One region of the Halobacillus sp. B29 genome, then DNA from elsewhere that is predicted to be linked to it. Evidence: riboswitches for the same ligand, from Rfam matches in the RefSeq annotation. Region 1 holds a riboswitch; each other region holds the start of a gene.
What was found. A riboswitch is a leader RNA that binds a small molecule or an ion and turns the genes downstream of it on or off. The one in region 1 is predicted to bind S-adenosylmethionine.
Positions count from the first base shown of each region.

Region 2: it holds a riboswitch for S-adenosylmethionine, as region 1 does, so the genes downstream of both, ACTWP7_RS07275 (phosphoadenylyl-sulfate reductase) here and ACTWP7_RS10110 (methionine ABC transporter ATP-binding protein) in region 1, are expected to answer to the same signal.
Region 3: it holds a riboswitch for S-adenosylmethionine, as region 1 does, so the genes downstream of both, msrA (peptide-methionine (S)-S-oxide reductase MsrA) here and ACTWP7_RS10110 (methionine ABC transporter ATP-binding protein) in region 1, are expected to answer to the same signal.

Region 1 covers NZ_JBQQCM010000006.1:211,741-222,377, reverse strand. Annotated here, with positions in the region: gene sufD (Fe-S cluster assembly protein SufD) at 1-282, opposite strand, end outside; gene sufC (Fe-S cluster assembly ATPase SufC) at 302-1,087, opposite strand; gene ACTWP7_RS10130 (hypothetical protein) at 1,324-1,476, opposite strand; gene ACTWP7_RS10125 (carboxymuconolactone decarboxylase family protein) at 1,692-2,057, opposite strand; gene ACTWP7_RS10120 (MetQ/NlpA family ABC transporter substrate-binding protein) at 2,127-2,996, opposite strand; gene ACTWP7_RS10115 (methionine ABC transporter permease) at 3,031-3,699, opposite strand; gene ACTWP7_RS10110 (methionine ABC transporter ATP-binding protein) at 3,692-4,717, opposite strand; SAM riboswitch class I at 4,790-4,899, opposite strand; SAM riboswitch class I at 5,057-5,165, opposite strand; gene ACTWP7_RS10105 (TlpA family protein disulfide reductase) at 5,241-5,657, shown strand; gene ACTWP7_RS10100 (hypothetical protein) at 5,650-5,976, opposite strand; gene ACTWP7_RS10095 (thioredoxin family protein) at 6,076-6,390, opposite strand; gene ACTWP7_RS10090 (toprim domain-containing protein) at 6,401-6,748, opposite strand; gene gcvH (glycine cleavage system protein GcvH) at 6,886-7,269, opposite strand; gene ACTWP7_RS10080 (arsenate reductase family protein) at 7,323-7,709, opposite strand; gene ACTWP7_RS10075 (acyl-CoA dehydrogenase family protein) at 7,853-9,634, opposite strand; gene ACTWP7_RS10070 (acetyl-CoA C-acetyltransferase) at 9,650-10,637, opposite strand, start outside.
Region 2 covers NZ_JBQQCM010000004.1:202,305-212,941, reverse strand. Annotated here, with positions in the region: gene ACTWP7_RS07295 (ThiF family adenylyltransferase) at 1-250, shown strand, start outside; gene ACTWP7_RS07290 (TOMM precursor leader peptide-binding protein) at 247-2,193, shown strand; gene ACTWP7_RS07285 (SagB/ThcOx family dehydrogenase) at 2,215-3,777, shown strand; gene ACTWP7_RS07280 (sulfite exporter TauE/SafE family protein) at 3,785-4,681, opposite strand; SAM riboswitch class I at 5,581-5,685, opposite strand; SAM riboswitch class I at 5,851-5,951, shown strand; gene ACTWP7_RS07275 (phosphoadenylyl-sulfate reductase) at 6,052-6,783, shown strand; gene sat (sulfate adenylyltransferase) at 6,797-7,951, shown strand; gene cysC (adenylyl-sulfate kinase) at 7,969-8,568, shown strand; gene cobA (uroporphyrinogen-III C-methyltransferase) at 8,565-9,341, shown strand; gene ACTWP7_RS07255 (sirohydrochlorin chelatase) at 9,293-10,114, shown strand; gene ACTWP7_RS07250 (NAD(P)-binding protein) at 10,132-10,637, shown strand, end outside.
Region 3 covers NZ_JBQQCM010000001.1:179,064-189,700, reverse strand. Annotated here, with positions in the region: gene argS (arginine--tRNA ligase) at 1-266, shown strand, start outside; gene ACTWP7_RS00880 (MDR family MFS transporter) at 411-1,835, shown strand; gene ACTWP7_RS00875 (hypothetical protein) at 2,141-2,368, shown strand; gene ACTWP7_RS00870 (poly-gamma-glutamate hydrolase family protein) at 3,139-3,897, shown strand; gene ACTWP7_RS00865 (TspO/MBR family protein) at 4,033-4,740, shown strand; gene ACTWP7_RS00860 (ribonuclease H-like YkuK family protein) at 4,963-5,487, shown strand; gene ACTWP7_RS00855 (peroxiredoxin-like family protein) at 5,530-6,183, opposite strand; gene eutH (ethanolamine utilization protein EutH) at 6,234-7,334, opposite strand; gene msrA (peptide-methionine (S)-S-oxide reductase MsrA) at 7,489-7,962, opposite strand; SAM riboswitch class I at 8,081-8,200, opposite strand; gene ACTWP7_RS00840 (AIM24 family protein) at 8,379-9,077, opposite strand; gene ACTWP7_RS00835 (chromate transporter) at 9,667-10,197, opposite strand; gene ACTWP7_RS00830 (chromate transporter) at 10,194-10,637, opposite strand, start outside.

The sequences.
Region 1 (10,637 bases):
TTGAATAACCAGGTTTTGCTGTTCTTTCTCTTTATCTAAAAAGTCTTGAATTTCAGCTGGTAAATCTTCAAGTGAATCGATAACTTCACCTTGAACATTGTGTTTGAACTCCGTGAAATTCCACTTGCTAATATTCGTCTTATCAGGCTTAGGAAGTTGAAGTGATTCTGATTTTTCCAAGGCATCCAATCGAAGGTTTCTCATCCATTCTGGCTCTTGTAAACCATTGGAAAATTGTGTTACATACTCTTTGTCGTATGGTAGTGAGACGTCTACTGTCATGTTAACCCTCCTATCTTAGTTACGCTTTTTGACCGATTGTTTCGTCTTCGATTCCCAATTCTTGCTTAATCCAGTCGTAACCTTCTTCTTCAAGACGTTGGGAAAGCTCAGGTCCGCCAGATTTAACTACGCGGCCTTGCATCATTACGTGTACTTTATCAGGAGTAATGTAGTTTAGAAGACGCTGATAGTGAGTAATGATTAAGCAGCCAAATGCATCGTTACGCATTTCATTGATACCCTTAGCTACAACTTTAAGAGCGTCGATGTCGAGACCAGAATCGATTTCATCAAGAATCGCAATAGCTGGCTGAATCATCATTAACTGAAGGATTTCGTTACGTTTTTTCTCGCCACCTGAGAATCCTTCGTTCAGATAACGCTGAGCCATGTTCTTATCCATATCCAAAGTTTCCATCTTAGAGTCCATGTCTTTAATGAACTTCATAAGAGAAATTTCGTCGCCTTCCTCACGCTGAGCATTAATAGAAGAACGCAGGAAATCGGAATTAGTTACACCGCTGATTTCACTAGGATACTGCATAGCAAGGAAAAGTCCTGCCTGTGCACGCTCATCCACTTCCATTTCAAGGACATTTTCACCGTCTAATAATATTTCACCTTGAGTTACTTCATATTTTGGGTGTCCCATAATAGCGGAGGCTAGAGTAGATTTACCTGTTCCGTTTGGTCCCATAACTGCGTGGAATTCACCACCGTTAATTGTAAGATTTACACCTTTAAGTATTTCTAGACCTTCGATTTCCACGTGAAGATCTTTAATTTCTAAAGTTGATCCTGCCATAATTAATACCTCCAGTATCTATAGTAATGGAATGGGTTTATTTATTGTAGATAGTAGAACCATTCTCAATTTATTCTCATTATAATCTTATATCATTTAGAAAGTGATATCAACTTTTTCCTTCCAGTGGAAATGAGCCGATTTTTCAACAATTTATGAGTGAATTTTTTTTGTTTCTACATTATTATAACACGAAAAAATCAGGTGACTAAAGATCACCTGATTCCTTGCTTAAGTTATCTATGCAATTGACGATCTAGTTGAGCAAACATCTTCTGGCCTTGTTCAAATTCTTTCTGGCGTTTTTCTTCTACTTTCAAACGTGTATCCAACTTGCTGCTGTACTCGGCATAACTCAGATTATGAGCCTGATGCATGGCTTTTTCCATTTCAGCAGTGTAATTTAAATTCAGTTGGTCACTAATAACGAATCAACCCTTTCAGATTATTTACACAATTCAGAGTACCATAGATCTTTACCCCTGCACAAACAGGTATAAACCCTGAAATATCTGATTCTACTTGATTCATTTCGATGAAAGCGCTTGATTCGACCAGTACATATGAATACATCAGATTTCCTTTAATTTTCTAACTATTCAAACTAATTAACACTGGAATTTAAATCCATATACGCATCCTGAACCAACGTTACAGCCTGACTTAAAGCCGCGCCTCCGCCGAAAGCAGCTGCTACCCCACAAGCCTCCAGGATTTCTTTTTCTGTTGCACCCTGATCGACACAACCTTTTGTATGATAAATCATACAATATTCATCTTGAGCTACTATACTTATTCCAAGTGCCATCAATTGTTTCTGCTTTTTAGAAAGCTCGCCTTCTTTGAAACACGCTTCTGTGAATTCACTGAATTGGTGAGCGACTTCTGGCATTTTCTCAGTAAAATCACCCATACCTTCTTTATAATCATGTAAATAAGTCTGTGTCCAATTCATTTGTTGTTCCTGCATCGCATTCTAACCTCCCAATAAAAATAAGTGACTGCAGTTAGTATAAACCGCAGTCACTTATCTTATCCGTTATTCAGAGCTGCCATCTACAGGCACTACAGCTCCATTATATTCTTCCTTCATGAACGTTTGAATTTCTTCTGAACGTAATACTTCTACCAATGTTTGCAGTGCTTCAGAGTCTTCATCTTTGCTCTGGGCTGCGATCACATTTACATAAGGGGATTCAGAGCCTTCAAGGATCAATGAATCTTCACTTGGGTTCAAGTCAGCTTCAATAGCGTAGTTTGTATTAATCGCTACTAGAGCATCTTCTTCTCGTTTGTAGATCTCAGGTAATGTCGCTGCATCTACTCCGGAGTCAAATTGAAGATTTTTTGGGTTTTCAACAATATCGTCTACTGTAGCATCCACCTTATCTACGCTTTCATCCAATTTCACAAGGCCTTCGCGTTCAAGAAGCGAAAGAATTCTTCCATGGTCAGCTACTGAACGGCTCATCACAAGGGTAGTACCTTCTGGAACTTCATCCACGCTTGAGATATTTTGAGAGTAAATACCCATAGGTTCAATGTGAATACCGCCAAGATTTACAAAGTCATAATCATTTTCCTGCATTTGTGTTTCTAAATAAGGGATGTGCTGGAAATAGTTCGCATCAATTCTTCCCTCTGCTAAGTCCTGGTTAGGAAGCACATAATCTTGATATTCTTCAATAGTCAGGGTAATCCCTTGCTCTTCAAGCAATGGTTTAGCTTCTTGAAGTACTTCTGCGTGTGGAACACTTGTAGCTCCTACAGCTATTTCAGTGGTTCCTTCTTCAGAACTGCCATCACCGCTGTTTTCTTCCGAGCCTGAGTTTCCTTCGTCTGATGAACCGCATGCTGACAAAAGAATGATTAATAATAAAGTAAAAATACCGAATGTAATTTTTTTCATAAATACTCTCTCCCTTTAATATAATGTAGGATTTTTATCTTTTATCCAATTTTCTAGAAACGAAGTCCCCGATAAATTGGAAAATGAAAACAATAAACACAATGAGAATCGTACAAATAAAGACAACATCAAAGTCGCTGCGCTGAAATCCGTAGAAATAGGCAAAGTCACCTAAACCACCGGCACCGATCGCTCCCGCCACCGCGGTATAGCCAATTAATGCTATAGCTGTAACGGTAATCCCAGAAACCAGGGCAGGCATTGACTCAGGAAGCAGCACCTTAAAAATCAAAGTAGAAGATTTAGCACCCATCGATTTAGCAGCTTCAATGACACCTTTATCTACTTCTTTCAATGCAATCTCGACAAGCCGTGCATAGAATGGTGCGCCACCTATAATTAAGGCAGGGAGTGCCGCTTTAGGACCTCGAATAGTGCCAATGAGAAAATCAGTAAATGGGAATAATAACAAAATTAAAATGATAAAAGGTATAGCCCTGAAGATATTAACGACTGAAGCAGTTATCCAGTTTAATATCTTGTTTTGCCACAGGCCTCCTGGACCTGACAAGTACAGAAGTAAACCTAACAGTAAACCTAAAATAAACGTACCTGCTACAGAGATTAGTGTCATGTAGAGTGTTTCATTAGTAGCTGTTATCAAATCATCCATAGTGACGTTTGGGAAAAATTGATTAATCATCTGGACTCACCTCCAATTCTACAGAGGTGGATTGAATATATTCAATCGCACGCGTGATTTCTTCTTTATCACCCAGAAATTGAACAAACATTGTTCCATACGCACCCTTTTGGGTTTGCGTGATCTTTCCGTGCAATATGTTTACATCCAGCACAAACTTTCTGGAAATTTCACTGATTAAAGCCTGATTGGTGCTCTCACCTACAAAATGCAGACGAAGGATCTCACCAGTTTTATAGGTATCCTTTATGAGCTGAAGAGAATGTTCGCGTTCAGGGTCTCCCATTACCTGATCGACAAACTTCTTGGTAACCTGTTCTTTTGGATAAAGGAAAACATCGAGCACGTCTCCCTGTTCCACAATTTTACCTTGCTCCATAACGGCTACCTGATGGCAGATCTTTCGAATCACATGCATTTCATGGGTGATGAGAACAATTGTCAGTCCAAGCTTCTCGTTAATATCTACTAATAGATCAAGAATGGAATCCGTTGTCTCTGGGTCAAGAGCTGACGTCGCTTCATCACAAAGAAGAACTTTCGGTTTATTTGCTAACGCACGAGCTATTCCTACTCTTTGTTTCTGTCCGCCGCTTAACTGAGAGGGGTATGAATTACCTCGTCCACTAAGACCTACCAGGTCTATTAATTCATTAACACGTTTAGTTCTTTCGCTTTTTGGTACGCCAGCTATTTCAAGTGGAAAAGCGATATTATCGTGAACGGTTCGAGACCACAAAAGATTAAAATGCTGAAAAATCATACCAATCTCCTGCCGGGCCTCCCGCAGCTTCCCTTTGTTTAAAGAAGTCAATTCTTGATCATCAATGGTCACCTTGCCGTCCGTTGGATCTTCCAGGCGATTTAGCAGCCTTATGAAAGTACTTTTTCCAGCACCACTATAACCGATGACCCCGTAAATCTCTCCCTTTTTTATCTGTAAACTAAGGTCGTCGACAGCACGGACCTCCTGATGTTTCGTGCGAAAGACCTTGGATAAGCCTTTAATTGAAATCATGTCGTCTTCCCTCCAATAAAAAAACCTCTCTGCTTGAGAACAGAAAGGTTAGCGTAACAATCTTTATCTGTTCTCTCATCTTCACAAGGATTACCCCTTGCAGGAATTGGCACCTTGCCAAGTCTTAACTTGCCGGTTGCCGGGCATCAAAGGGCCAGTCCCTCCGCCTCTCTGGATAAGAGATTTTACTATATTAATTTATTATCACTTTAATACGTGTACGTACTATAAAGAGGATTCTAGCATTGTTAGAATTTCGTGTCAACTTGATAATATTCCTATAAATTCGACAAAATAAAAACTCTTCCTTAAAGTTAGAAGAGTTCGTTTAAAACACTCTTCTCATCTACCAAAGTAAAGTACTTTGCAGGAATTAGCACCGTGTTCATCTGCATGAACCGGTTGCCGGGCATCAAAGGGCCAGTCCCTCCGCCTCTCTGGATAAGTGAAGATGTCGCTATTAAATTAATGAATATGTTAGCATGGGGCTATAAATTAAGTCAACAATTAAGGAGTGGTCACGTTGAGGAATGCGCCAATTTTTGAACTTCCGTATATAAACAAAGAAGGAACTTATAGTAATAAAGAGGATCTGGGAAAAATAATTGTTCTTACTTTTTGGACCTCATGGTGTCCCGACAGTGGTAAAGATTTACCTAAAAAAGAACAACTTTATAAAACAATGGATCATGAGAAAGTAAAAATGATAACAATAAATGTAGCAGGACGTGAACGAAGCGAAGCTGAGGCAGAAGAATATGCTGAAAAGTTTTTATCTCAGCCAGCCCTTAAAGACCAAGGACGAACAATTTACGATTTGTATAACAGCGACGGGGTACCTACCACTGTTATCATTAATAAGGATGGTTTTATTCATTCACAATTCGGGGATAAAGCAGAGTTCTTATCCGTTGTAGAATCTCTCGGTGAACTTATCTAGCCAATAGTAGAAGTGATTCTATAAATAATATATTCCGGTATGCCCCTTGAACTTTAATGGTGGTTTGGGGGAAAGAAGTTAACTTTTGTTCTCCCGCAAATAAAGTTTTCATAATACTACTGGAAGATTGCAGGCAAATGTCATTATACTCATTATCCTGATGATCTGTATTAAGATGTACACCTGACTGGTCTATATACAGGTAAACTTTAAGACTGCCGACCAGTAGAATTACGTTCAGCGTGCGTTCCCGCCAAGTGGGTAAAAGATCTGTTCTCTGGTTCACTTGTTTAACCCAATCTTGTATGAATTCCATCATTGTTAACTCCTCCTTTATTTGTTAAATAAATTCTTGATAAGGAGGAGTCATCCCTTCTAAAATAACGAAGAATCGTTCGTCATTTACCGGGTGATTCATTTATTTTTTTACATATTCAGAAAGTTTATCGTACATAAAAGGAACTGAATGAAATGCATAAATCTTCTCTACAACTTCTCCGTGATGGGTTACAAGAAGACAGGGCACACTTTTAATTTGATACGTTTTCATTAAGTCAGGATGCAGCGAAGCATTGCACTCTTTAAATAATTCCCTGTTATACGTGACCTCAATGGTCGTAAGCATTTTTCTGGCCAAGTGGCAGGTTCCACAAAAAGGAGTATGGATGAATGTTAATCCAATGTTTTGCTCTTCTAAATCATGACCTGCTGACTTGTTATCTATTTCCTGCACTATGATCCTCCTAAATGAGATAAATGGACTTTACGTTAAAGTGCCTATTTAATAAGGCTCTAGCTAATTCGGGTTCAGGAGTGGCTGCCACTTCCCGAAATGCTTTATCAATGTAGATGTGTACGGCATGAGGCAGTTCTGCTGTCAGTTGTTTTCTTAATTTATAGCCGGAGTCGTCTTCATCCACAAGAATATACACCCTGCGCTCGTCGAGATTGTAATCAAGAATCAGTTCCTCCATCCGTTCGATGCCAAGTGTTCCATGTGTACAAATGATTTCTATATCTTCCGCAAGAATTTTCTTGATTTTTCGCTTATCCGTTATTCCCTCAACAATTACGATTCTTTCTCCATCCATTTTCTATCACCCACTATATAGAAACAGACCATGCCAAAGAGGCATGGTCTGAACATGATTAATATGGTACACGATCATGTCAGACAAGGATCATATGTAGCCCTGCCTGTACAATTGCTCATGGTAATTGCTAGACTTTAATCTTCATTAATCATTTCTTCATATTGATCAGATGACATTAATTCATCCATTTCAGAAGAATCACCTGGTTCCACAATCACCATCCACGCTTTATCATACGGGGATTCATTTACGAATTCCGGGCTGTCTTCAAGCTCTTCATTCACTTCAACAACTTTACCGCTTAATGGAGCGTACAATTCTGAAACAGTTTTCACAGATTCTACACTGCCAAACGGTTCATCTGCTTCAAGTTCGTCCCCTACTTCAGGAAGCTCTACAAACACAATATCACCCAGTTCAGATTGAGCGAAATCTGTAATGCCGATACGGACTTTCCCGCCTTCTTCTTTAACCCATTCGTGTTCTTCAGAGTAACGCAGATCTTTTGGTACACTCATTGAAATCCCTCCACAATATTAAATATGATTTATAACCATTACAAACATAAAAGCTAGCTGCTTTTATTTCCAATGTTCTGCTCACTGCCCCACGCTTCCTGAAAATTCTCAGGCTTGAAACCAACAGTGACCTTGTTTCCATCTGTGAGAATAGGCCTTTTAATTAACATGCCATCTGAAGCAAGCCATTCGATCATTTCTTCCTGAGTAGCATCCTTCAGTTTTTCCTTCATATTCAATTCTCTATACTTTTTACCACTCGTATTAAAAAACTTACGAGCAGGAAGACCACTTCGATCGATTAGTTTGACCAGCTCATCAGAAGTCGGTGGTTCTTCCACGATATGTATGGAGGTATAATTTATCCCTTGTTCATCCAGCCATTGTTTAGCTTTTTTGCAAGTCCCGCATTTGGGGTACCAATAAAAGGTTACCGGCATAACTATCACTCCTTACAGTTGATATATTATATTTTACCATAATGAAGATATTTATTTCATCGGTTAATCTAATTTAATGACAATCCAAATGTTTGACAGAAAAAATCCCTGCTTTGAACAATCAAAGCAGGGATTTAATGAATTTATACTACAAATTTTTCTGCTTGGATGAGTGCGGATGCTATTTCCCGTTTCTTCGCAATTACATTAATTGGAGTGTGTCGAGTTAGCTTACGCAGTGCACCGAGCATCATTCGAAGGGAGTCACCTGATTCAGCAGCAATCAACGTCTCCTTCGCATGAGCTTCGATTCGATTAAATGCTTCTTGAGTATAAACTTGCGTGTAAAGAAGTTTCAATTCGTTTTTGCTTTCCCCGTTTTTCTGCAGGGCTTTATCCGTACGAAGAATAGCAGACTCCATGTTATATATCTCGCCTGTAATGTCCGCTATATTAACGAGCACTTCCTGTTCATTTTCAATTTTCTCACCATATTTCTGAGCAGCTAAACCGGCTGCAAGTAAAGCAATTTTCTTAGCATTCTTTAATAAATATTTCTCTTGCTCCAAAGGTTCAATACCTGGTTCTTCTGGCATAAGCGTCATAATTTCTTCTTGAAGGGACTGTGCTTTTTGAAGCAATGGAAGTTCGCCCTTCATGGCTTTTTTAAGAAGCGTACCTGGTACAATCATCCGGTTAATCTCATTTGTTCCTTCAAATATACGGTTAATCCGGGAATCTCTATACAATCTTTCAACTTCATATTCGGCCATAAATCCATATCCACCGTGGATTTGTACAGCTTCATCGACAGCGAAATCCAGTAACTCTGTTCCAAACACCTTGTTTAATGAACATTCGATTGCGTACTCAGCAATGACTTTGGCTACAGCTGCACCATCTTTAAGTTCTTCTTCAGACAGCTTACCCATACTCTGCTCAAACAAGCCTACAGTTCGATATACTGCACTTTCATTGGCATAGGTATTTGAAGCTACTGAAGCAATTTTCTCTTGAATAAGCGGGAAACTCGCGATCGGAGTCTTAAACTGTTTGCGCTCTTTCGCATACTTAACAGAAAGTTCTACAGCCCGCTTCGCTCCTCCGACTCCTCCGATAGCCAATTTGTATCGGCCCACGTTTAGAATATTAAAAGCAATGACATGCCCGCGTCCTATCTCTCCAAGAACATTTTCAACAGGAACTTCGGCGTCTTCAAGAACGAGCGTACGTGTAGAGGAACTTTTAATTCCCATTTTTTTCTCTTCAGGTCCTGTAGAAACACCTGGATACTCTCTTTCTACGATAAAGGCCGTGAATTTATCTCCATCTATTTTAGCGTAAACGACGAATACGTCAGCAAATGCAGAGTTTGTAATCCATTGTTTTTCACCGTTTAAAACATAGTGAGTGCCTGCTTCGTTAAGTTTCGCTGTCGTTTTAGCTCCCAAAGCATCTGATCCAGACCCTGGCTCTGTCAGAGCATAAGCTGCGATTTTTTCACCTGTGGCCAGTACGGGAAGATATTTTTGTTTTTGTTCTTCATTACCGAAAAACACGATAGGCAGTGAACCAATACCTACATGTGCTCCATGAGTAACAGAAAATCCTCCACCGCGGGAAAATTTCTCTGTAATTAAAGAGGAACTGATTTTGTCTAATTGAAGCCCGCCGTACTCTTCCGGCACATCTGCTCCTAATAAACCAAGCTCACCTGCTTGCTTCAGCAATTTAACAGAGTGCTCAAATTCGTGGTTTTCCAGATTATCAATTTTAGGAACGACCTCACCTAACACAAAATCTTCAGCGGTTTTAGCAATCATCAAATGTTCATCTGTAAAATCTTCAGGTGTAATCACATCCTCAGCCGATAAATCTTCCACCATGAATCCGCCGCCCTTAATCATTTCTTTTAATTCACTCATTTGTTTTTCCTCCTCTTATAGTAACTCAAAAACTCCGGCTGCTCCCATACCGCCGCCAATACACATCGTTACGACACCGAACTGCTCGTTACGCCTTTTCATCTCGTGAATTAATCCTAATGTAAGCTTAGTACCCGTACATCCCAGTGGATGGCCTAGAGCAATCGCTCCCCCATTAACATTCACTTTGTTCACATCAAGTCCAAGTTCACGTATAACACGGAGGGATTGTGAGGCAAACGCTTCATTTAATTCAAATAAGCCAATATCTTGAATACTCAAACCTGCCATTTTCAGTGCTTTCGGTACAGCTTCAATTGGTCCTACCCCCATGATTTCAGGTTCCACTCCTGCTACAGCAAAGGAACGGAACTTCACTAGAGGCTTTAAGCCCTCTGCTTCTGCTTTTTCACGATCCATTACTAGAACAGAGGCTGCTCCATCACTCATTTGCGAAGAATTGCCTGCAGTGACCGACCCTTTTGTCGAGAAGGCAGGCTTCAGTTTAGCAAGGACTTCCTTGGTAGTACCAGGTCGTACACCTTCATCCATAGATACCGTTATTTTACTTTCTTTTACTTTATTATCAGCGCCTAGAACTCTATCTTCTACTTCCACCGGAACGATTTCATCATTGAATTTCCCTTCTTGAATCGCTTTGGCTGCACGCTCATGACTTTGGACAGCAAAGGCGTCCTGATCGTCTCTTGATATCTCGAAGCGCCTTGCTACTTCCTCTGCCGTATGTCCCATCGACATATAATATTCTGGAGCATTCTTGACCAATTCAATATTCGGCTTGATCACATGACCTCCCATAGGAATTAAACTCATAGACTCTGCACCGCCGGCGATGGCGGTATCGTTGTGCCCGAGCATAATCTTCTCAGCAGCGTAGGCGATACTTTGAAGTCCTGAAGAACAATAGCGGTTAATAGTAATGGCGGGAACCTTATGGTGGAGCCCGGCGAGCCCCGCTATATTGCGTGCCATATTCATACCT
Region 2 (10,637 bases), on a different contig from region 1:
GGCGCAAAACAACATCACCTTCCCTGAAGCACCTGTAGTTTCAATCAAGGAGTTTAAAAAGGGGTTGGTCCAACTCGTCGATGTTCCCTCCTGTGAGTCAGATGATCCGGAGGTGCTTCAGTCTGTCATTGAGCGGATAAAACGCAGCCATAAAGATCTTTCCTTTATAAAAGTAACGATGGATCCTTTTAAAGATGATGGCATCATTGATCTCTTTGGCGTGGTTGTAAGTGAGGAGGAGTCAGGGTGAGTCCAATCATTGCAATGATCGGAAAAGGAAAGCTGCTTGAGCTTACGGCAGAGGAACTAAGCGCACAATATGAGCTTGTTCGGCATCCTGATTTGAACACCCCTATCCCCGGAGGCACCACAATGGTGTTGGTGCTGCGCGATGCCTGGGATCCATCGATCTATCTGCAGGCAGAAGCGGCGACCAGGGAGTGCAGGGTGGTATGGATGCCGGCCTTCGCAAGCTTTGGTGCTGGTGTGGTCGGCCCGCTTGTACGACCCGGCCGTGAAGGCTGTTCACAATGTGCGGAGTCAAGGCGGCTGATGGCCGCTGTCGATCGTCAGGATTTGTGGAAGATTCATCAGGCACTGCTCGAGAATCAGGCTGCCCGACAGGATGAATGGGGATCGGAAACAGCTTTCAAGCAAATGGCTTTTCTGATCAAAAGGGAAGTAGAGCATGTGTTAAAAGGAAGGCCGTCTTCACTCGAAGAATCGATTTACCGGATGGATCTTCGCAGCCTGGAGAGTTCACGTCATGTCATTTTACCGGATTCTACGTGCGGAGTTTGCAGTAAAAGGCCCGATGATTCATCCTCCGCTGCTGAAATAACGCTTGAGCCATGTACGAAGATTCATAAAAACAGCTATCGCTGCCGGTCAAAGGAAGAGTTAAGCGGCGTCCTTTCCAAAGATTATCTCGACCCGCGGACTGGATTGTTAAACAATAAACTGCAGGATTTTGGAACTCCGTTTGCCGATGTCATTGTTAACCTTCCTATACTTGGCGGGGACGAAGGAACGGCAGGTAGAACCAATTCCTACGCAGAAAGTGAAATGACCGCCATACTTGAAGGGCTCGAACGCTCCTGTGGGATGGATCCGCGGGGGAAACGAACCACCGTTCACGAAAGCTACAGCAATCTCAATTCCGCTCTCCATCCGCTTCAGGTAGGGGTTCATACGGACGAACAATACGCACAGCCCCATTTTCCTTTTACGGCTTTCCATCCAGATAAAAAAATGAACTGGGTGTGGGGCTGGTCCCTCCAGCAAAAATCCCCTGTGTTGGTTCCGGAGCGGCTGGCTTATTACAGCATGGGCTGCGGAGATGGGTTCGTTTTTGAAACTTCGAATGGATGTGCCCTCGGCGGAAGCCGGGAGGAAGCCATTTTTCACGGGATGCTCGAGGTGCTGGAACGGGATTCTTTTCTCATGACGTGGTATGCCAGACTCCCACTTCCACGGATTGATCCGTACTCTTCAAAAGATAAAGAACTGAATTTAATGATCGATCGTATGCGGGAAGAAGCAGGCTACGATCTATACTTGTACAATGCCACCCTCGAACACGGCATTCCGTGTATATTCACGATTATTAAAAAAATCGATCCCAATCAAGCGGGGTTGAATCTTATTTGTGCAGCGGGTGCCCACCTTGATCCGGTCAAAGCGGTGAAAAGTGCGATTGCGGAAAGTATTGGCATGGTCAAACCATTGAATAAGGAATTCGAAAAGAATAAAGACAAATATGCTGCTATGCTGAATGATTCATCGCTTGTTCAGAAAATGGATGACCACGGAATGTTATATGGACTTCCTGAAGCAGAAGAACGGCTGGACTTTTTACTAAAAAATGAGAAGCCGCAGCAGACATTTGCCGAGGCTTTTAACTGGAAGCGGAGCCACCCGGATCTTACGGATGATGTAAGGGATCTTCTGCATGTGTTCCGCAGACTGGATCTCGACGTGATTGTAGTCGATCAAACCACTTCAGAAATACGCCGCAATGATCTTCATTGTGTAAAAGTAGTAATTCCAGGGATGCTGCCTATGACGTTTGGTCACCACCTCACTCGCATCACAGGGCTTGAGAGAGTGTTACATGTGCCAAAGCAACTCGGCTATGTTAATCGGTCTCTCACGTTAGAGGATCTTAACCCTTATCCGCATCCATTTCCTTAATAGTGGCCAAGGAGGCTAGTGATGGATCTTGATTTGTTCTTACACCAGCTGCATTTTCAAAGTGACGTTGTGAACCCGCGTGAATGGGTAGTTGATTGGGAAGACGCTCCGCTACCTTTCAAGATTTACCGGGGACTGCCGGAGTTTCCGCTGCCTCATGATATTCCCCTTGATCCTAGAGAAGAGGGTGCGGGGTTCAACACGGCTCTTTCTGCCATTGGTTATTTTCTGTGGTACGCCTATGGATTGACTCAGTTTAGCCACACAGCACTGCCGGCGGGTGGAGAAGACGTGGAGACGATTCAGACCCTGCGGCGCTTCGCCCCATCGGGCGGGGGTCTTTACCCAAACGAATTGTATATGTATTTGAAAGTGGAGGACCTGCCGCAGGGTGTCTATCATTATGATGTTGCTCACCATCGTCTTCTCTTACTTAGGGAAGGGAATTTTGACTCTTATTTGAATGGAGCTCTAGGCCATAACGCTGATTTTGAGTGTGGTTTCGGGGCAGTGATTATTACTTCGATGTTCTGGAAGAATTTCTTTAAATACCACAACTTCTCCTATCGTCTGCAGGGACTTGATGCCGGCGCGCTAATAGGCCAGCTGCTTGAGACGAGCCAATCCTTTGGTTATTATGCCCAGGTTCATTTTCAATTTATGGATCGTGCGGTTAATCATCTGCTCGGTCTCGATGACAAGGAAGAAAGTGTATACGCGGTGATCCCTCTCTTCACGTCGAAACAACCTCGTCTTCAGAAAGACAACAGAACAGAACGAAGCGCGGAGGATTTGTGTACTGAACTTCCAAAGCTTGAAACCAGCTATTTTCAAAGATCCCAAAACGTGAAGGAATTCTCTCAAATCATCCAGGCCAATCAGAGCTCAATGATAGAATCAACGGAATTATTCCGCCGGCTGAAAAAAAGAAAAGAGAAAACGGAGGTCAGGTCGAAAATTGGTCTCCCTGATGGAGAAAAGCTGAACGAAGATGTATTCGAGGTATTCCGGAACCGCCATTCCCCGGAGATGGATTTTATACCGGAAAAGATAGAGTTAGCCAAGCTTGCTGCCCTGCTTCAGCATGCATTCGCTCCATTTACGAGCCCCACGGACCTCGATAGAGAGGGGGATCCGGTTTCTCGCCTATCCCTATACGGATGTTTCTATCAAGTGGAAGGGATCACGGATGGAGCTTACCGGTATGACAGTCTCTCTCATTCGTTAATCAAACTAAAAGAGGGGGACTTTCGTCCGGAGCTGCAGGCGGGAATGAACATGGATTACGTCAATTTTCATCAGATCCCTATCTGTCTTCATATAGCAGGAGATCGGTTCTTTTATAAAAATGAGCTGGGGCACAGAGGGTACAGAATAGAGCACATGGAAGCGGGGGTGCTGCTGCAGCGTCTATTGCTCTCGGCAAGTGCGCTTGGTATGAACGGTCACCCACTACTTGGATTCGATGTGAACCATTGTGATTCCCTCTATGATTTGAAAGCAAGCGATCAGACTACTCTCCTCCAGATTCCTGTTGGATGTCACCGCCCGAAGAGCCGACTGATTGGCGGCATGCATAGTTAGGCGGGTGCTACGACGTTTCTTTTAACGGAGAGTTCCCCTGACGGTTAAATTGAATGTTTCGTTTAATGGAGAAAAGGACGCATGCTGCCCAGCCTGCAATGAGGACGGTATAAATGAGTGTCAGCACATCACCGCTGATGGAAACGGACTGCAGTACAGTGCGCAGATTCACTAAAATAATGAAACCACCGGCAAGCACTCCGAGAATCAGAGCTGGAAGAATCCGAACCAGCCAGGCGGCAAGTGGGGCGGCCAGAACCCCCCCAATAACAAAAGCCGCAATCCACAGCCAGTTGAACTGATCGATTCCTAAAAATATAAGAAAACCGAGGGTGGCAGAAGTCGTCACGGCGAACTCGGTCGTATCCACCGTACCGATGACTTTTCTAGGGGTCGCTCCCTTTTGCGATAGGAGCACAGGAGTGTTGATCGGCCCCCATCCACCGCCGCCTATGGAATCCATGAATCCTGCTAGGAAGCCAAGCGGGTACAGAAAGCGTTTTTTGAGCGGCTTTCTTTTCTGGTTCTCATTTGACGGGCGCAGGAAAAGAAAACGAGCGATGATATAAATCCCGAGCAAAAGTAAGAAAGAGGAGATAAAAGGCTTAATCATATCTCCCGGGAGATTACTTAGAAAAGCTGCTCCCAAAAATGCGCTGACCGCTCCCGGAACAATTAAGGTCAGGGCTAATTTTTTATCCAGGTTTCCGAACTTATAGTGTGAAAATCCTGAAACGCCTGTTGTAGCGATTTCAGACATATGGATCGAAGAGGAGGCAATCGCGGGAGCCACCCCGTAGGCGAGCAAAAGGGATGAAGAGCTGAGCCCGAATGCCATCCCCAGCGCACCGTCGATAAGCTGGGCAAAAAAACCGACGAACGAAAAAATAAGTAATCTTCTCACGTTTCAACACTCCTGTTTCTATAATTTATTATTCTGATTGATTTACTTGGTTTTATGTTTAAAAAAATCTAGCTGTTATGTATTCCTGACCAGGCTTACAGAGCAAAGAAGAACGCGTTGTTTTCTAAGCAGTTTCCATCTCAATTCTTACACTATATGGACCCGAAATGAATAAAGTCACTTCTTTGTTAAAGTTTATTATAGTTTTTTTCCTTAAAAGCTTATTACACAATAGGGCCGTTTACTTTAAGACTCAGTTTCGAGATATTGGTTATGAGGGAGGCCCTTCGGGGGACGATTTCGCTTTCCGCGGGCATGTGCTGAGCTTCCTCGGGCTAAAAGCCCTGCGGGATCTCACCGATCATGTTCATCCCGCAGGAGTCTACATCGTCCCCCTCCGGACCTTTCCAAATCAGAGACTCAATACCATTTCCAACATCACCTGCATAATGATGAATTAGACTATGTGGTTTTCTACCTATTTTCAGGATGTAACTACACCCAATAGCCTGTCATAAAAGCATTTAACCCAGATTAAGCAGGGAAATTATTCTCTTCTGGAAGGGTCCGTTTTTCTTAATCATGTTGGGTTGGTGGGGAAATGATGAGACTCCCGTGGGAGAAGGAGCTAGGCGAGACCCCGCAGGGAGTGATAACGACTGAGGAGGCTTGCCAGTTCCCCCACAGGAAAGCGAGTTATTTCCCCACCAGCCCTTCTCCATTTAACGTAACGGACCCCGGTTATCTTGAAACTGATTCTTCCACAATAGGGAGCTTAATTTTAAGATCAATACGGAAGTTCAGAAGAGCTGAAATTACAATTATTAACAGAGTATTCTGTAAAAAGGCTAAGAAAAAACCTCTTCCCTGAGGAAAGAGGTGAAAAGCTGAATAGCTTAACCTTATCTCTCAGACAATGTCTGCTGGAATGAGCACCTTCTACAACTAGGAGAGGTTGCTGCGGGATCAACGGACCAGATTCCTTCCCCGGCTCTTTATAAGGATTATTTAATTTTAAAATTAAGATACTATTCAATCTAAAGGGGAAAGGTAAGTCCTGTCAAGAACGATTTTTAAAAATACAGAATATTTAAATTAAGCATTGACATATAGTAAAAAGGGGCATAAGATTTTAATCAATCACATTTTAAAAAAATTCAATCATCGTTTTCTTATCTAGAGAGGTGGAGGGACTGGCCCTTTGAAGCCTCGGCAACGGGTCAACAGACGCTGTGCCAATTCCAGCAAGCTATCACTTGAAAGATGAGAAGATGAGACGCGGGCTTATTCATGCTGTACGCCTCTCTTCTTTTTTCAAGGAGAGAGGTTTTTGATTTGTAGCGTTTTGTTTGTGGGAAGGGAGGAAAAAAATGACTAATCCAGCCATAACTTATGAAGAGTTCACAGGCGATCCTTTTGAACATCTGGGCCCTGAAGGGGAAACCAAGGGGGCACTAGAAGTACTGAAATGGGCTTATGATACTTATGGTTCTTCTATTACCTACGCCTGCAGCTTTGGTGCTGAAGGAATTGTACTCATAGATTTAATAGCAAAAGTTAAAAAAGATGCCCACATCGTTTTTCTTGATACGGAAATTCATTTTCAGGAAACATACGATTTAATTGATAAGGTGAAGAAAAAATATCCGGACTTGAATATTGAAATGAAAAAACCGGAATTAACACTGGAACAGCAGGCCGAAAAACATGGCTCAGCCTTATGGAAAAGAGAGCCGGACAAATGCTGCTTTATCCGTAAAATTAAACCGCTGGAAGAAGCATTGAGCGGAGCCACCGCCTGGGTATCCGGACTGCGGCGCGAACAGTCGGTAAGCCGGAGCCATACGAATTTTATAAATAAAGATGACCGTTTTGAATCCATAAAGGTATGTCCCCTTATTTACTGGACATGGGACGACGTATGGCAATATATCCGACTAAACGACTTGGATTACAATGATTTGCACGATAAAGGATATCCAAGTATTGGATGTATCCCTTGTACGTTTGCAGCGGACAGCAACGATCGCTCCGGACGATGGAAAGGCTTTAACAAGACCGAGTGCGGTCTTCATACGACAGGTAACAACGAGAGTGAATAAAGGAGGAAATCACATGTCTACAATTATCGCTCCCCACGGCGGGACGCTTGTCAATCAAATAAACGAAGGGGCTGACACTTCAGCTCTTACCACAAAAATTGAACTGGATGCCATGGCTTTAAGTGATTTAGAACTGATCGGAAACGGGGCCTATAGCCCCTTAACCGGTTTTCTGAATCAAGAAGATTATCATTCCGTCGTTGAGAATATGAGGCTGAAAGACGGAACACCGTGGAGCATTCCCATTACGCTGCCCGTAAATAAAGAAAAGGCGAATGAGCTTCAGCCGGGACAGAAAGCCGCGCTCGTTCAAAACGGTACGACATACGGTACGATCACGATTAGTGAAGTCTATTCATCGGATAAAGAAAAAGAAGCAGAGAATGTGTACTTAACCAAAGAATCCGCGCATCCCGGCGTAAATAAACTTTACGGCCGTCCGGACTATTACGTGGCCGGGGAAATTGAACTGACAAAACGTGCGGAAAAGGAACATGACGAAAAGTTCTACCTGGACCCTGCCCAGTCGAGAGACTTATTTAAGGACCTGGGCTGGAGTAAAGTCGTTGGTTTCCAAACCCGTAATCCGGTTCACCGCGCTCATGAATATATTCAAAAAGCGTCCTTGGAAACGGTAGATGGACTGTTCTTAAATCCACTTGTCGGCGAAACGAAAAGCGACGACATTCCGAGTGATGTAAGGATGAAGAGCTACCAGGTGCTGCTCGAAAACTACTATCCGGCGAATCGTGTTGTGCTTGCTGTCTTTAGTGCGGCTATGCGCTATGCTGGTCCACGTGAAGCTATTTTTCACAGTCTTGTCCGTAAGAACTTCGGCTGCTCCCACTTCATTGTCGGCCGTGACCACGCTGGAGTAGGCGATTACTACGGAACTTACGACGCTCAGAAAATCTTTAGTCATTTCACAGAAGATGAACTGGGAATAACGCCAATGTTCTTTGAGCACAGCTTCTACTGCCAGGCGTGTGAAGCAATGGCTTCCCACAAGACGTGCCCACATGATGCCAAACACCACGTCATTCTTTCCGGTACAAAGGTACGTGAACTGCTCAGAAATGGCGAAAAACCGCCAAAAACGTTCAGCCGTCCCGAGGTCGTTGAGACGCTAATTGAAGGACTACGAGATAAACAAACCACTGACTCATAACGGAAAGGATGATGGATATGGGATCCAATCTCACGTGGCATGATGCTGCAGTAAATGTAAACGATTATCGAAAAAAGAACGGACACCATAGCGGAGTGATCTGGCTGACCGGTTTATCTGGATCCGGGAAATCAACCATTGCGAATTTAGTCAATAAGCAGTTGTTCCAGAAAGGGCTGCAAACATACTTACTGGATGGGGATAACATTCGGCAGGGGTTGAATAGCGATCTTGGTTTTTCAGCAGAGGACCGAAAAGAAAATATCCGCCGGATCGGCGAGGTCGCGAAGCTCTTTGCTGACAGCGGATCGATCGTTCTGACGGCTTTTATCTCTCCCTATCAGGAGGACCGCGATCAGGTAAGAAAGTTATTTAACAAAGACGAATTTCTGGAAGTCCACGTGGATTGTCCTGTAGAAGAGTGTGAGAAGCGCGATCCAAAAGGCTTGTACAAGAAAGCAAGAAAAGGGGAAATCAAAGGCTTTACCGGTGTAGATGCTCCTTATGAAGCACCCGCTTCCCCTGAGCTCAGATTAGAATCCGGCAGTCTGGATGAGCAGGCATGTGCGGACCGGCTGGTTGCTTTCTTAATCGAAAAGGGGTGGGTCAAAGGATGAGCAAAGTATTTATCGTTGGTGCAGGACCAGGAGATGTGGATTTAATTACCGTCAAAGGGTTAAAGGCCATTCAGCAAGCAGACGTGATCCTTTACGACCGTCTTGTCAATCAGGAGCTTTTAGATGAAGCAGGAGAGCGAACCGAACTTGTGTATTGTGGAAAAAGCCCGAACAACCACTCCCTCAGTCAATCGAGCATTAACGGTCTGTTATGCAAATTTGCGCTTCAAGGAAAAACCGTCACTCGTCTGAAAGGCGGCGACCCTTTCGTCTTCGGACGGGGTGGAGAAGAGGCGGAGGCCCTATCCAAACGAGGGATTCCATACGAAATTGTTCCGGGCATCACTTCTGGAATTGCTGCTCCAGCTTATGCAGGCATCCCGGTCACCCACCGTGATTTCAGTTCGTCTGTCGCTTTTATCTCAGGGGTCAGTAAACTTGGAATCGACGAAGAAGCCTACTGGGAGAGCGTTGTGAAAAGCATGGATACCTTGTGCATATACATGGGGGTAAAGAAACTGCCTGACATTTGTGAAAGGCTGATCCGTCATGGACGTTCGGCTGATACACCGATTGCGCTCGTGCAATGGGGAACAACGGAACACCAACAGACGGTGACAGGAACGGTTTCCACAATCGTAGAAAAAGCAAAAGATATAGCCAATCCATCCATGATCGTCGTGGGGGAAGTGGTGAAGCTTCGGGATTCACTGCAGTGGTTTGAATCCCTTCCACAACAGGAAGAGAATCCATTTCATCAAGTAGTGGGCTAAAGAGGAGGAAAAATATGCAGGCCGTATTATACGTAAGTCATGGAAGTCGAGTCGAAGAAACAAGAAGCGAAGCGGTCGCCTGTATCGAGAAAGCGCAGGCCCATGTGAACGTTCCCTTATACAAAATCTGTTACCTGGAGATTGCTTCTCCTAATGTCGCGGATGGAGTAGAGGAACTGGTTCAAAACGGGGCTTCTGAAATTGCTGTCGTTCCTGTGCTTCTTCTGTCAGCGGGTCATTACTATAAGGATCTTCCAGAAGAAATCAAGCATATGCAGGAGCGCTTTCCTTCCGTCACCTTTACGTATGGGAAACCGCTCGGCGTACAGGACCGGCTGGTTGATGTCCTGGTTGACCGTATTGAATCCACCACAACATTACAAAATTCTCCATTGAATCTTCTTTTAGTGGGCAGAGGCAGCCGCAAGCCGGAAACGAAGCGTGATATTGAATCCATTGCAAACAAACTGAAAAGTAAAACCAATGTTTCAAACGTCGACGTCTGCTATTTGGCTGCATGTGGTCCCACGTTTGAAGAAGGGCTGGAGACTTCTCTAAGCCGAGCAGGGGAAGGGGCGATTGTCGTTCCCTATTTATGGTTTACGGGACTGTTGATCCGTTCTATGCAGGAGAGAATCGATGAGCTTAAGGCTGCAGGTCATTCGATCGAAATGACTCACTATTTACAGGATCACCCTGGAATAGTAGAGGCGCTCGCAGACCGGGTGAAGGAAGCATTACAGAACAAGGAATCGTTTCCGGTCCTGTCCTAAAGAAAGGAGTTGAGGGTATGGCATTCGCACCGCTGATGGTCCAGCTGGAAAATCGCAGGGCCGTCATTATTGGAGGGGGAAAGGTGGCTTGTAAACGAGCCCGTACATTAATTGAAAGCGGGGCGCAGGTTACCGTTGTGAGCCCTCACTTAACTTCTGAACTGAGTGTCATGGCAGAGGACTCCGTAGTGGCATGGAAGAAAAAGCTCTTCCAGCCAAAGGATATTAAAGGTGCTTACATAGTGGTGATTGCGACCAATAACGAACTGGTGAATGAACAGGTATGGCAGTCTTCCTCCAGGGTTCCGCTCGTAAATGTCACAGGCGAGGCGGAACGAGGCAACCTTCAGTTTCCGGGTCATATTAAACGCGGCAGACTGTCGATCGCAGTTTCGACGGGAGGAGCAAGTCCCAAGCTTGCCTCACGAATGAAAGAGGAACTCGAACAGAAGTACGATCATACTTATGAGGACTACGTTGACTTCTTATATACATGCCGCCTGTACATTAAACGATCCCGTCT
Region 3 (10,637 bases), on a different contig from region 1:
CTCTCAAAGAAGAATCTGCCTGGCCACTTGTGAAATGGGTCCGCCATTATCCAGAGATGGTTTTTAAAGCCAATACAAATCATGATCCTTCCATTATCGCTAAATACCTGCTTGAGCTAACGAAGGCTTTTAATAAGTATTATGCGGACACAAAAATCTTACAGAATGACCAGCAGAATGCTCGTTTAACCCTTATTTACGTCTTTACCGTTGTTCTAAAAGACGGGCTCAGTCTGCTAGGTATTGAGGCTCCTGAACATATGTAGGTGTAAAGTACTTTTACTATCGCTCCCCCATTTCTTCCTTTATAATAATAGGTTGTGACTGCTAAAAAAGGAGGCTTACTTGTGGACGATAAAACCAAATATGAATTTTTAGCCGACGATCCTGACTTTAATGTAAAACCCGTTATGATTTCACTGATTATTGGGGCGTTCTTTGCTATTTTAAATGAAACGCTTTTGAATATTGCTTTGACGACATTAATGGAACAATTTAATATTACCGCTCCTGTGGTACAGTGGATGGTTACCGGCTTTATGCTGGTGATGGGAATACTGATTCCTGTATCCGCCCTGCTGCTTCAAACGTTTACCACGAGACAAATGTTTCTTGGGACGATGACTATTTTTACGATTGGGACTTTAATCTGTGCTGCTGCTCCTTCGTTTGGTGTTCTGCTTGCTGGCAGACTGCTGCAGGCAGTTGGAACAGGATTATTAATTCCGATTATATTTAACACTTTCCTGCTGCTATTTCCACCAGAACGCCGCGGGGCGATTATGGGTATGATTGGACTTGTCATTATGTTTGCGCCTGCGATTGGTCCAACGTTATCAGGAATTATCGTAGAGTATTTAGGATGGAGATATTTGTTCATTACCGTTATTCCATTTGCTCTATTCTCAATTGCATTCGCGTATAAGTTTTTAAAAAATGTAGGAGAAGTTACGAAGCCTAAAGTCGATATACTTTCCATTGTACTTTCCACTGTCGGATTTGGCGGGATTGTACTTGGGTTTAGTTCGGCTGGAGAAGGAGAAGCGAGTTTCCTTGATCCCCAGGTGCTGGCCATGATTATAGCGGGGGCTGTATCCCTCATCTTCTTTTCAATTCGCCAGCTGAAACTTGAAGAACCGCTTCTTGACGTACGTGTATTCCAATATCCCATGTTCACCATTGGTCTTGTGTTATTCATCATTGTAATGGTTTCGATGTTTTCCTCCGAAATCATTCTGCCGATGTATATGCAGGGACCACTCGCTCTCCCTGCTGCAACAGCTGGACTTATTCTGCTGCCAGGAGCTTTATTGAATGGTCTCATGTCTCCAGTAATGGGAAAACTTTTTGATAAGTTTGGTCCGAGACTGCTGATTATCCCAGCGACAGCTATCCTGATGGGAACCATGTTTTCCTTGAGCCAAGTGAGTATGGATACACCCATTTGGCGGATCGTACTTAGCTACCTATTACTCATGCTCTCCATATCGGCCGTTATGATGCCAGCTCAGACGAACGGATTGAATCAGCTTCCTAAACGTCTTTATCCTCACGGTACGGCAATTATGAATACTCTACAGCCCGTATCCGGTGCTGTAGGAGTTGCTGTGTTCATCAGTCTGATGACTACGAGAGAGGAAAGCTATTTAAACAATGCACAAAATCCTGAATCTGAAACGGTCATGAGCCAAGCACTTGTCGCCGGTGTTGAACTGGTTTACTTTATTGCCTTTTCTTTAGCTGCTATCGGATTTCTCGTTTCCCTTTTCGTTAAACGGGCAAAACAGACAGAGCACGAAACACCTGGAGAACACGAGGCAGCTGTAGAACATTAAGGACCTAAGCGAATCCCCATCCGTCTGCCTGATGGGGATTCATTATGATAACCAGGGTAAACCTCCCTGCAGATCATTCCTCTCTCAAAGACCTATATTCAGAATACGTGTATTAGAACAAAAAGGATTCTTTAGATTTAAAAGAGACGTTCACGGAAATGATTCTAGCATCATAAAAGATGAAGATAATCCTTCGTGCGTGTAAGGATCCAGTATGAAAGCATACTGGAGAGCGTGAATGTTTCGCGGCAAACTTCATCATAATTTATAATAGGAGTAAGTATGAGTGATAGGAGCGGATATCTATGTACCCGATTTATTATGCAGTGGTGATCATCGTTTCCATCATAGCCCTTGTCAGCACAATCATGATTGCTAAGGAAATGACCAAACAGGAGAAGAAAAGCTCTTCCAAAAATGAAACAGATAGTCTGAAAAACGAAACTAATAATTCGAGCATACCTATGCTTACGGTTATTTATTCCATTACTTTTGTCCTCTCTATTATTCTCATCTGGATTTTTATCTTATAGCACAGAAGATAAGGAACTCTTCCTCCTCAGGAAGGTTCCTGTTTTTATGTAAGTTATTTAACCTTGTCCAAACGTTTCAATCATTGTTATTCGTAAGCTCTGTTAAGCGCAGTTGTGGATTTTTTTAGAAAAGGTTTATTACGCAATAGGGCCGTTTAGTTGAAAACTCAGTTTCGAGATATTGGTTTGCCGTGAAGGTCCTGCGGGGGACGATTTCGCTTTCCGTGCGCATGTGCTGAGCCTCCTCAAGCTTCGCTTTCCGGGGTCTCACCGATCATGTTTATCCCACAGGAGTCTTCATCGTCCCCCTCCGGACCTTACTGAAATGAGAGGATCGGCCCCCCTACAACATCACCTGCGTGATGAGGAATTAGACCATTAGATTTTCTACCTATTTCAGGGTGTATTAACTCTCAATAGCCTGTCATAAAAGCATTTAATCCAGATTAAGTAGGAGAATCTTTCTCTTCTAGAAGGGACCGTGCACAAGAAATCGTTGGGTTGGTGGGGAAATGGCGAGACTCCCGTGGGAGAAGGATCTAGGTGAGACCCCACAAGGAGTGAAACGACTGAGGAGGCTCACCAGTTCCCCCACAGGAAAGCGAGTTATTTCCCCACCAACCCTTATCCATCTATCGTAACGGACCCATTTATCTCGAAACTGAGTCTTCAAGTAATGGGAGCTTTTCTGTAAGATCAACACTGCGATTTAACAGATCCTATTCGTAAGGGTCATTAATAATTTGAACATTTCAGAGAGAGTGATTCCCATGTTTAAAACTAAATTGATCATTGGAGCGGTTACGCTGGCTGCTTCTGCGGCTGCCATCACCCTGCTGCTTCAAAATAACATCTTTAGCAGAAGCTTTTCTTCCGTAGAGTGTCCAGCAGAAGGTGATCGATTCTGCACATTCACGGAGTTAAGTGACGTATACGAAGAAAGTGAGGATTGGGAAATCAAAAAACGCCAATCTCCAAATAGCCGTGTACTCGTAAGTGCCATTCACGGAGGAGGAATTGAGCAGGTAACTTCACAGCTGGCAGATGCTGTTGCTGGGAAAGAATACAGTTTTTATACCTTTAAGGGAAAGCTTAGTTCCGGAAATTTTAATAATTTACATATAAGTTCTGTCAATTTTGATGAACCACAGGCTCTTTCTATGGCGAACGAAGCTTCGGTCCATATTTCTATCCATGGGGCTGTAGGGGAAACGAAAAGAACACTACTAGGTGGATTAAACGAGAATTTGAGAGGCTTAATTTCTGAACATTTAGAATCAAGGGGCTTCCGTGTTAAGGAAGCCCCTGAGCACCTGGACGGCGACCATCCAAAAAATATTGTGAATCAAACTAAATCCGGAGAGGGCGTTCAATTGGAACTAACACGAGCGCAAAGAAAAGCATTTTTTGAAAATGGAACGATTAGCTACAGTTCCAGAAATGATGCTACTAATCAAACCGAAGCCTTTACACACTACATAACAGCCATACGTGCGGCATTAAAAGAGTACAAAGAGAAAAATCTTTAATCAGGCATCGTTGCGATTCCTTCTTCCTGTCATTTAATCCAAATTGGCACATACACTGTACTAGCTCCAAGCTGTACTGCCCCAGACGATTGAACAGCAGCAAGATTAACATCACAGAGTAAAGGAGATCATCACATGAGACTGCTTGCTTTTAAGTTGATTAATTTAGCCAGCTTTATGTATCTGCTCACCGCCTCCTTCTTCTTATCACAAAATTTCATGCAGCCATCTACCGACAATGTATATGTTATGCCGGCCCCGTTTGCCTTTTCTATTTGGTTCGTTATTTACTTACTTCTTTTCATCTTTCTAATGAAATCATTCTTTGCAAATGAAGAGCTTAATCGTGTCATTGGTCATATCGGGTTATGGTTTCCATTAAGTATGTTCCTATCCGGGACTACGGTAATGGTAGGAACCACTCCATCGTTACTGTTCATTACTTTATCGTTGCTTACCTTATGTGTGGTATATACGATCATTCAAAGACTAAATCTCTCTACTCAAAAATACAGAACTCCCTTTTCCATTTACCTCGCCTGGACCTCTATAGCTACTATCGTGGATACCTTTGTCGTTTTGAAAGCAAATGAAGTACAAGAACTATTTGCCATTGGAGAACTGGGATGGTCCGCATTTATTCTTGTAGTAGGGGGACTCATTGCCCTTGCCTTTTATTTCATTCAGAAAGATACGTGGTTTCCTCTTGTTTTCATATGGGGCTATGGAGCAATCTTTGCTTATCAGGAAAACACACTTATCAAATTTATTACAGGAGCTTTTGTCGTCATTCTATTATTTATTATTTTCTTCAGCTGGTTCCAAAAGAATCGCGTTTCTTAAGGAGGAGGGTAATAAAAATTTTTTTGTATCCCTATTACTAATCTTCATTAAATTCATACATAATTTTATAATAAAGGAGGCATACTCCCGTTATAAACGTGATAAAGTTAAATTACTCCGACACCTCTTCTGATTCTGCATTCAAGTAAAAGTTGATGAATATCTTATAATAAGGAAGGCAGCATGTAATGCCCTTGCTTAACAAACAAAGGGGTGACTGAGATGGAAAAGGACCTCAAGTTCCAAAACATAACCCACAAAAAGATGGACTTTGATCAAGTATTTGACCATATCCTGACCTTTATGAAAAAGGATCCGCTCGGAAATTACCGTTTAATGCTTGGTACTGATTCTCAAATCCACCCTTCTCACACCATTTTTATTACAGGGATCGTCATCCAACGTGTTGGAAAAGGCGCGTGGGCGTGTTTCTGTAAGAAGCTTATTTCGCGAAAAATGACCACGCTGCATGAACGAATCTCCTATGAGACATCACTTACCGAACATATCGCTTCTTTATTCACGGAAGATAAGAAAAATGAAATGATTGATATCATTCTGCCTCATATTTATAAAGGTGCTACTTTTACAATGGAGGGGCATATTGACATTGGTTCAGGAGAGCGGAACCGGACAAGGCTATATGTAAATGAAATGGTAGCCCGAATTGAATCGCTTGGGATCGAACCGAAAATTAAGCCAGATTCGATTGCCGCGAGCAGCTATGCTAACAAATACACAAAATAAAAAAGCACAACCACAGTCGATGAACTGGGTTGTGCTTCCTTTTTATACTTGTACTTTTTTTAATTGCTCCAGTACTTCTGAAGGCTCTGCACGATCTTTGTAGTCTTCTTTGGTGTATTCATAAACAATGGTTCCGTCCTGGTCAATTACATAGGTTGCAGAAACAGGAAGGGTCCACGCTTCATCCCCGTTATGCTCGTCCACTCGCAGCCCTTTTTCTTTGTACACGTCAACAAGATAATCGGGCAGCTGATAAACGAGATTATACTGATTGGCCGTTTCATTTCCAACATCACTTACCACATGGAACTGGAGGTCATTTTTCTCAGTGGTGGATAAAGAGTGATCAGGTTGTTCAGGACTGATCGCAATTAGTTCGCCCCCACTATCGTGAATGTCACTAAGAATCTCCTGATAGGCCCGGAGTTCCATATTACAATAAGGACACCAGCCTCCACGGTAAAACGTCAATATGACAGGCCCTTCTTCCAGCTGTTTGTACAATTCAATTGAATTTCCCTTCGCATCAGGAAGGTTGAAATTAGGAGCTTTTTCACCTTCAGATAGACCTTTCCCATCAGAAGATTGCTCAAGCTCTTGAATGGCCTGCTTCATTTTCTCTTGCACATCTCCAGGAGCCGTCGCTTTGAATTTTTCAATGTATTCGTTGTAGCGCTCTTTCATTTCTGTCTTCACAGGAAAAAACTCCTTTATGGTTAGATTCACGTCGATTATAGCCTAGTTGATTACTTGGTTAAAGTTATCTGCTTATTCCTTCTTGTTAAAAGTAAGGCAATACCTACAGCGAGTCCTCCAGCGATCAGCTTGCCCACAATAACAGGAACAATCATATCTTTTTCAATTCCTGCTACAAAAGCAAAGTGGCTCCCCAGTACAAAAGCTCCACTTACCGCAAAAGCCGAATTCACTATTTTCCCCCGGTGATCCATGTGCTTCATCATGGCAAGCATAGGTAAATGATGGGCAAGGGAAGCCAGGAGGCCGGTCATAGCAGAAGCATTTAAACCAATCTTCTGGCTCAACCGATTCCATACCTTTTCCCCTTTTTGATTAATAAAAGCGATTAAAGGATACGCTCCTGCAAGGGTAACGGTAATCCTGCCTACAATAGAGACCCCCTCAGAAAGCGGGGCCATGCCAGAAATGAGGGTGAATTCCGTAAGCGTTTCAATCGTAATAGCTGCAAGTCCGGTAATAATAAGGATTTCGACTCCTTTTCCAAACCAGGCAAATACACGTATAGCTCCATTCGTAAACAACCATAATCCCATCCCGATAAAAATGGAAAGGAGAAGCGCCGGCAATAAGTTATGCAGCATCCATAACCATTCATATCCTGCGATCGCTCCGCCTGCCAGACAACCAATCGGTATTGTCACTATTCCGATGAGGATCCCTTTCGCGAAATAAGGACGGTCTTCTTTTTGAATGACAGTAAGAGCGACCGGTATAGTAAAGACGAGTGTCGGACCCATCATAGTTCCTAAAAATGCCCATGAAAACACAGCCGCTTCATCCGTTAAGGCTAACGCTTCGGCCAGGGAGTACGCTCCCATATCAATCGCTAAAATCATAGAAGCAAACATAGAAGGATCGGCCCCCAGTTCTTTAAAGACAGGACCAATAACCGGTGCAGCGACTTCTGACAAGACGGGAGCTAGCGAAATGATACCTACCATGGATAAGGCTAGCGGCCCCATCATCATAAAGGCATCATAGAAATGCTTTCCTAAAGATAAACGCTGATTAAGAACATAGTAATCCAGGGCCCCTGCCACCATAAACAAACACATGATGATTAGTATCGATTCATTGACCCATAACAAATCCGCTCCCTCTCCCTTCACAAAACCTATCTCTCACTCAGTTCGCTCTGTTCAAAGGTTTTCCCTTCCTGGTTCTGTGCGTAACTTCGCAGCCCTAAAAATAAAAAAAGCACTCAGAGTAAATACTCTGAGCGCCTTTCAAGGATAAGCGTTTTTAGCCGATTCCACATGCTACGGAACCGTTCTTCTGCAAATATTTCTGATGATGCTCTTCCGCTTCATAGAAAGTGGTGGTCTTAACAACCTCTGTTACAATCGGGCGCTTGAATGTGCCTTTTTCATCCCACTCTTTAATTTTTTCTTCAGCAATATACTTTTGACTGGCATCATTGTAAAAAATCGCCGAGCGGTATTGGTGGCCAATATCGGCACCTTGACGATTTTTTGAAGTTGGATCGTGCGTTTCAAAAAAGATATTTACGAGTTCAGAATAAGTAATGACAGTCGGGTCATACTCTACTTTCACAGCTTCTGCGTGACCTGTTTTACCCGTTTTCACCTGTTCATAAGATGGATTATCCAGATTCCCGCCAATATAACCTACTCGTGTAGATGTAATGCCTTCAAATTTTTCAAAGAATGCTTCTACTCCCCAGAAACACCCTGCTCCAAAAATTGCCTTCGCCATATCTCATCTTTCCTTTCTTTTTAACGCAACTTCTATCGAGAGCCTTCACGGGTATATGACAACGAAAAGACCCCTTTTCTTATCCAAGAAAAGGGGTCGTATTATAGTCCGTACGATCCTCTCATCTCTTAGGATGTCACCATCCTACAGGAATTGGCACCGTTCTCGTCAATCATTAGATTGATTCGATGGTTGCCGGGCATCAAAGGGCCAGTCCCTCCGCCTCTCTGGATAAGAAGTTTCCGTTATTTATTTTTAAGTTATTTCATATCTTACAACGTTTTAGCAGTGAAGTAAAGGATGAAGCTAAAATTTTTTTTGGAAAAAAACATATTCAGCTCCCGGTCTTTTACTCTATTCAGACTGTCATAAGAAAATGCCAGTCCATATTGAACTCTCCATCATTCGACAAATCTTTATTTGCCGCGCTCGCCTGAAGTATTAATCTCTTCAAACGGCTGGACGATGACAAAGCCGTCGCCTTTGAATTCCATTTGGATCGATTCTCCACTTCCCCGTCCAATGAGAGTTTTAAAGCTTATATCTGTACGAAACTCAGGCTGCAAATGACCCGACCAGGCGACCGTAGCATTTGGATCGGTAATTACTGGCTGCCCCGGGCGCACCATAATGGTAAGCGGTTCGTAATGAGACGTGATCGCTACTTTACCTCTTCCCTTCAGTTTAACGTTGAATAAGCCGCCCGACATCATTCCGGCAACTTTTTTCATCAGTTGAATATCCCAGTCTACGCCTGGCTCAAAGGCGAGAAGATCATTGCCATTCACTGTAATTTCTTCGTTATCCAGTTCCAGAATAGTAATTTTTTTGCCTTGATCAGCTAAGTAAAGGCTGCCGCGTCCGGTAGCTTTCATCAGAGAGCTTCCTTCTCCACTCATGGCTTTTTTCACGAAACGACCTACACCGTGCTCAAGGAATCCTTCTCTTTCAAATTTAATCTGCCCGTTGTACGAGATCATGGATCCTGCTTTCGCCCACACTTGATCGGTCAGGTTCACTTCCAGGATACGCGGGGTTTCCAGCTCGAAGTATTCATTCTCTGCATCGTCCTGCTTTGTTTCTCTTATAAATTGTTCAATAGAATATTTGCTCATTCTTCTCTCCCCTTTAATCGCATAGTTGGTTCCTAACTAGGATATTCGCTCTATTCCTATGGTACTCCTTCTTCACAGGGGGATTTTGCTGAACTGATGATTAAAGAGAGTCCGGAAACTGTGAGTTCTTGTACTACCTAAAGTCTCTGTTGAATATTATAGATTCGCTCGCGTTTGTTTAAGACTTGATTTCGAGACTTTTGTGAGAATTAGGTCCTGCGGGGGACGATTTCGCTTTCCGTGGGCATGTGGTAAGCTTCCTCAGGCTTCGCCTTCCGGGATCTTACCGATCATGTTCATCCCACAGGAGTCTGCATCGTCCCCCTCCGGACCTTGCTAAATAGGGAACTCGATATCATGTTCGGAACGCCATGGTTTACGGTGGGGTTAAACCTATAACAATGAGCGTGCACGTGGGATAACCCCTGCTATAGAAGCATTTAAGGCTGATGTAGGACACTAGCTTCTCCAATAGTAGGGTCCGTTCTTCTCACGTAGCCGCCCCTCATCGATTTCAGGCAACGGACTCAATTTATCTCGAAACTGAGTCTTCAACAATCCGTCCCGTTTGTTTAATAAGCGGCTTTGTTCAACCTAAGAACAAGGCGCCGTATATGAGCGATCCAAGGATTACAAAGGCGGGGTGCAGTTTTACTTTTTCAAGTAACAAGAAACTGGCGATGATCAGGATTGCTGTTTGCAGGAAACCTGTGGATTCATAGGAATTCCCAAAAAACTGGTACGCCATAATCCCAAGAAGCACGGCAATCGCTGGGCGGATTAAGTTAGTCATCCGCTTGACCCTGGGAGAATCCTTGAATTTATATAGAAAACTCAACAGGACAATCATTAAAATAAGCGATGGAGCAACTGTGGCAAAGACACCGACCACTGCACCCAGAACCCCTGCCTGCTGATAGCCGACAAAACCGGCCATTTTTGTAGCAATCGGCCCTGGCAGCGCATTCGCCATAGCAAGCATTTCGCTGAATTCCGTCACACTCATCCATCCAAATCGTCCCACAACCTCATTTTCTACCAAAGGGATCGAAGCAGGACCTCCCCCATAACCAATAATTCCAGGTATAAAAAAAGCAACAAATAGTTTCCAAAAAATCATGATGACTGCTCCTGACTTTTATGATTTGGTTTATCTTTAGCTTTTACAGGTTTAAGCAAAGCATATAGTAACAGCGCAAAGATAAGGAGACCAGGATGCAAGCCGATCCACTCAATCAGTAAAAGAGAGACAACCGCAAGAGATAGCGAGACGATCCACCCCAGATTTCCTTGAGCTTTTTTTAGAAAATCATAAGTCAGCTTGGCAAGCATAACTCCTACCACCGGAACCACGGCTCGTGTCATCCCATTGACCCAGGCCTGGTCGCGAAAACTGTTTAACGAAGTAATCAGCACAATCATGATGACAATTGTAGGTATAATGGTTGCTAATACAGCATTCAACATCCCTATGATTCCTGAAACTCGATAACCTATGTACCCTGCCATTTTTGTAGCAATGGGACCTGGCAGCGAGTTGCCTAAAGCCAGGACATCGCC